2 regions of the Streptomyces sp. NPDC059909 genome follow, and region 2 is predicted to be linked to the other one. Evidence: predicted binding sites of a transcription regulator. Region 2 holds the regulator's gene; the other holds the start of a gene.

Region 1 (2,458 bases), on a different contig from region 2:
CGCGCTTTCGTACAGGAAGCAGAAGGAGGAGATCTGCGGGCAGCAGAAGAAGATCAAGAAGCACTTCGGGAAGCGTCCCCGGCTCTTCCGGCCGCCGTACGGGAGCTACAACGAGGACACGCTGCGGGCCGCCAAGTCGTGCGGGGTGAAGGCCGTGCCGCTGTGGGCCGCGGAGGCGTTCCCCGACCACATGGAATGGCGGGAGTGGGACCGCACGCTGCACCCCGGCGACATCATCCTCACGCACTTCCGCGGCAAGGAGCAGTGGAAGGGCAGCATGGCCGACATGGTCCGCCAGGTCATGAACGTCGCCACCGCGAAGGGGTACGCCGTGGCCCGGCTGGAGGACTACGTGTGAGTCATGCGCACCGGGCCGCGGGCCGCCCCGGTGGCGGCCGACGGCGGGCGGCCGGTGCGCCGCTCGTCCGTCAGTTGCCCGCACAGCCGTGGCAGCTCCCGCCGGGCGCTGTGGCAGACGCACCGGTCCCCGGCCGGCGCGGGCACCGGCCCGGGGTGTGTGCCGCGGTACTCCAGGGCGCCGGAGGAGAGCAGTCCGACGGTCAGCACGACGACCGCCAGGACCTGTGTGCCCGCCGTGATCCTGTGACCGCTGCGGACGAAGGCGTACGCGGTGAGGGCGATCAGCGCCGCGGCGATGCCGTAACCGATGTACGGACCCCAGTCCACCGACGGCGTCGGGGCGGCGTCCGCGGCCGCCTCCCGGCGTGGCCCAGGCGCGTCCCCGGGTGGTTTCCCCACGGGTTCCCCGCGATCCCGCCATGTCGCGAGGAACACGCACAAGGTGGTCACCGCGAGCGCGACGGCGTCCACGAAGAGCATGAACAGGGCGAGCGCGGCGTCGCCCCAGGGTGTGGCGGGGCCCCGGTGATGACCCTGCGGTGGCGGGGCCGTGGGCGGGACCGTGTCGGGCGACATCTCCGTACGGTCGTACGGAACGCGGTGCCGCGCCCCGTCGTTGTCCTGTCGGTGTCCGGATCGAGATCGGGCCGCGGCTTCGGGGGACCGGCCGCGGCACCTCCGCGCCGGCGGTGCTCGCCGCGCGGGGGATTGGCACTCCGCTTGACCGAGTGCTAATCGCGGTCATAGTCTCGGCTCTGGCACTCCCCACCGGAGAGTGCCAAACAGCGACGGGCAGGTCCGGCACCCGCGACGACGGATCGACCTGGTCGCCACCTCAGACAGTCAAACCCCGTGAGATCTCCGAAGGGGGAGGTCGGATCGTGACGACCACCAGCTCCAAGGTTGCCATCAAGCCGCTCGAGGACCGCATCGTGGTCCAGCCGCTCGACGCCGAGCAGACCACGGCCTCTGGCCTGGTCATTCCGGACACCGCGAAGGAGAAGCCCCAGGAGGGCGTCGTCCTGGCCGTCGGCCCGGGCCGCTTCGAGAACGGCGAGCGCCTGCCGCTCGACGTCAAGACCGGCGATGTCGTGCTCTACAGCAAGTACGGCGGCACCGAGGTGAAGTACAACGGCGAGGAGTACCTCGTCCTCTCGGCCCGCGACGTGCTCGCGATCGTCGAGAAGTAATTCACCGGCAGATTTGCTTTGAGCCGCGCCCCTGGCCCCCGCATCGTAAGAAGCCGGGCGGTCCGGGGCGCGGTTCGTTTTGAGAGGACTTGAGAAGCTCCATGGCGAAGATCCTGAAGTTCGACGAGGACGCCCGTCGCGCCCTTGAGCGCGGCGTCAACAAGCTCGCCGACACGGTCAAGGTGACGATCGGCCCCAAGGGCCGCAACGTCGTCATCGACAAGAAGTTCGGCGCCCCCACCATCACCAACGACGGTGTCACGATCGCCCGCGAGGTCGAGATCGAGGACCCGTACGAGAACCTCGGCGCCCAGCTGGTGAAGGAGGTGGCGACCAAGACCAACGACATCGCGGGTGACGGCACCACCACCGCCACCGTGCTCGCCCAGGCCCTGGTCCGCGAGGGTCTGCGCAACGTCGCCGCCGGTGCCTCCCCGGCCGCCCTGAAGAAGGGCATCGACGCCGCGGTCAAGGCCGTCTCCGACGAGCTGATCGCCACCGCGCGTCCGATCGAGGAGAAGTCCGACATCGCCGCCGTCGCCGCGCTGTCCGCCCAGGACCAGCAGGTCGGCGAGCTCATCGCCGAGGCGATGGACAAGGTCGGCAAGGACGGTGTCATCACCGTCGAGGAGTCCAACACCTTCGGCCTGGAGCTCGACTTCACCGAGGGCATGGCCTTCGACAAGGGCTACCTCTCCCCGTACATGGTGTCCGACCAGGAGCGTATGGAGGCCGTCCTCGACGACCCGTACATCCTGATCAACCAGGGCAAGATCTCCTCGATCCAGGACCTGCTGCCGCTGCTGGAGAAGGTCATCCAGGCCGGTGGCTCCAAGCCGCTGCTGATCATCGCCGAGGATGTCGAGGGCGAGGCGCTCTCCACCCTCGTCGTCAACAAGATCCGCGGC
Region 2 (2,458 bases):
CGCTCCTGCTCCGGGTCCAGCTTCGACGGCGTCTGCACCTCGACGTGGACGATGAGGTCACCACGGCCCCCGCCCCGCAGGTGCGTGATGCCGCGCCCGTGCAGCGGGATCGACTGCCCGGACTGGGTCCCGGGACGGATGTCGACCTCCTCCATGCCGTCCAGCGTCTCCAGCGGCACCTTCGTGCCGAGCGCGCCCGCGGTCATCGGAATGGTCACCGTGCAGTGCAGATCGTCGCCGCGCCGCTGGAACACCGCATGCGGCAGCTCGTGGATCTCGACGTACAGGTCGCCCGCAGGGCCGCCACCGGGCCCGACCTCGCCCTCGCCGGCGAGCTGGATACGGGTGCCGTTGTCGACGCCCGCGGGGATCTTCACGGTCAGCGTGCGGCGCGAACGCACCCGCCCGTCGCCCGCGCACTCCGGGCACGGCGTCGGGACGACGGTGCCGAAGCCCTGGCACTGGGGGCAGGGACGGGACGTCATGACCTGGCCGAGGAAGGACCGGGTCACCTGGGAGACCTCACCGCGGCCGCGGCACATGTCACACGTCTGCGCCGACGTCCCCGGCGCCGCGCCCTCGCCCGAGCAGGTCGTGCACACGACGGCCGTGTCGACCTGGATGTCCTTCGTCGTACCGAAGGCCGCCTCGTTGAGATCGATCTCCAGCCGGATCATCGCGTCCTGCCCGCGCCGCGTCCGCGACCTGGGCCCGCGCTGGGACGCCGTACCGAAGAAGGCGTCCATGATGTCCGAGAAGTTGCCGAAGCCGCCCGCACCGAAGCCTCCGGCGCCCGCACCCGCGCCGCCGGACGCGGAGAGCGGGTCGCCGCCGAGGTCGTAGACCTGCTTCTTCTGCGGGTCGGACAGCACCTCGTACGCGGCGTTGATCTCCTTGAAGCGCTCCTGCGTCTTCGGGTCCGGATTCACGTCCGGGTGAAGCTCCCGCGCCAGCCGCCGGAAAGCCTTCTTGATCTCGTCCTGCGATGCGTCGCGGCGCACGCCGAGTACGGCGTAATAGTCCGTGGCCACTACGACTCCGCCAGGATCTGTCCGACGTAACGTGCCACTGCGCGTACCGCTCCCATCGTTCCGGGGTAGTCCATGCGGGTCGGTCCGACCACGCCGAGTTTGGCGACTGCCTCGTCGCCCGAACCGTAGCCGACCGCGACGACGGACGTGGCGTTGAGGCCCTCATGGGCGTTCTCGTGCCCGATCCGTACGGTCATGCCGGAGTCCTTGGCCTCGCCGAGCAGCTTCAGCAGCACGACCTGCTCCTCCAGCGCCTCCAGCACGGGCCGGATCGTCAGGGGGAAGTCGTGGCCGAAGCGCGTCAGATTGGCGGTGCCGCCGATCATCAGCCGCTCCTCGGTCTCCTCGACGAGGGTCTCCAGGAGGGTGGCGAGCACGGCGGAGACGGTGCCCTGGTCGTCGAGTTCGAACGACTCGGGAAGGTCCTGCACCAGCTGCGGCACGTCGGCGAAGCGCCGGCCCACCACCCGGCTGTTCAGCCGGGCCCGCAGATCCGCCAGCGAGGTCTCGCCGAACGGCGCCGGGCAGTCCACGTGCCGCTGCTCGACCCGTCCCGTGTCCGTGATCAGCACGAGCATCAGGCGGGCCGGGGCGAGTGCCAGCAGCTCCACGTGACGCACGGTCGAGCGCGTGAGGGACGGGTACTGGACGACCGCGACCTGCCGGGTCAGCTGCGCGAGCAGCCGTACCGTACGGGCCACGACGTCGTCGAGGTCGACGGCTCCGTCGAGGAAGTTCTGGATCGCGCGCCGCTCGGGCGACGACAGGGGCTTGACGCCCGCCAGCTTGTCGACGAAGAGCCGGTAGCCCTTGTCCGTCGGGATCCGGCCCGCGCTGGTGTGGGGCTGGGCGATGTATCCCTCCTCCTCCAGCACGGCCATGTCGTTGCGCACGGTGGCCGGCGAGACGCCGAGCTTGTGCCGCTCCGTGAGGGCCTTGGAGCCGACCGGCTCCTCCGTGCCGACGTAGTCCTGGACGATGGCACGAAGGACCTCGAGCCTGCGTTCGCTGAGCATCGCGCGCACCTCCAGCGTGGATCATCGGCGGGTTCGTCGGTCTTGTCTGGTCGCTTGGCACTCGCTGTGTCGGAGTGCCAGCCTTCCCCGGGCCAGTGTACGGCCGGTGGGTACGCCCCGAGCAAGGGCGGCCAGGCAGTCTGTCGAGGGGACGCCGCTGGTCGCCCGGGATAGCGTCGCCGTATGGACGTCAGTTGGGAAGACTTCGGCTGGGAACGGCTCGCCGCCGGTGTCGGCCGCCGCCGCCTGCCGATCTGGGACGCGACGGCCGGAGTTGTGGTCGGGGACGACGCGGTCCTCCTGTTCGACACCGGCGCGACGCTCCGCGAGGGCGCCGAACTCCGCGCCCAGATCGAGACCCTCCTCGGCGGCCGTCGTGTGACCCATATCGCGCTCAGCCACCCGCACTTC

Evidence for each region. Region 2 encodes HrcA, which represses chaperone genes, less so after heat shock. Its sites were predicted from a motif close to TTNGCACTCNGNNNNNCNGAGTGCNAA; they were not measured.
Region 1: groES (co-chaperone GroES) is a predicted target of HrcA. The motif match lies at 1,069-1,095, and genes of this name have one in related genera.

The regions. Positions count from the first base shown of each region.
Region 1 is NZ_JBHWKX010000050.1:36,916-39,373, reverse strand. It holds gene ACFV9O_RS28100 (polysaccharide deacetylase family protein) at 1-358, shown strand, start outside; gene ACFV9O_RS28095 (hypothetical protein) at 349-936, opposite strand; gene groES (co-chaperone GroES) at 1,242-1,550, shown strand; gene groL (chaperonin GroEL) at 1,652-2,458, shown strand, end outside.
Region 2 is NZ_JBHWKX010000014.1:112,597-115,054, reverse strand. It holds gene dnaJ (molecular chaperone DnaJ) at 1-1,031, opposite strand, end outside; gene hrcA (heat-inducible transcriptional repressor HrcA) at 1,031-2,047, opposite strand; gene ACFV9O_RS12935 (MBL fold metallo-hydrolase) at 2,231-2,458, shown strand, end outside.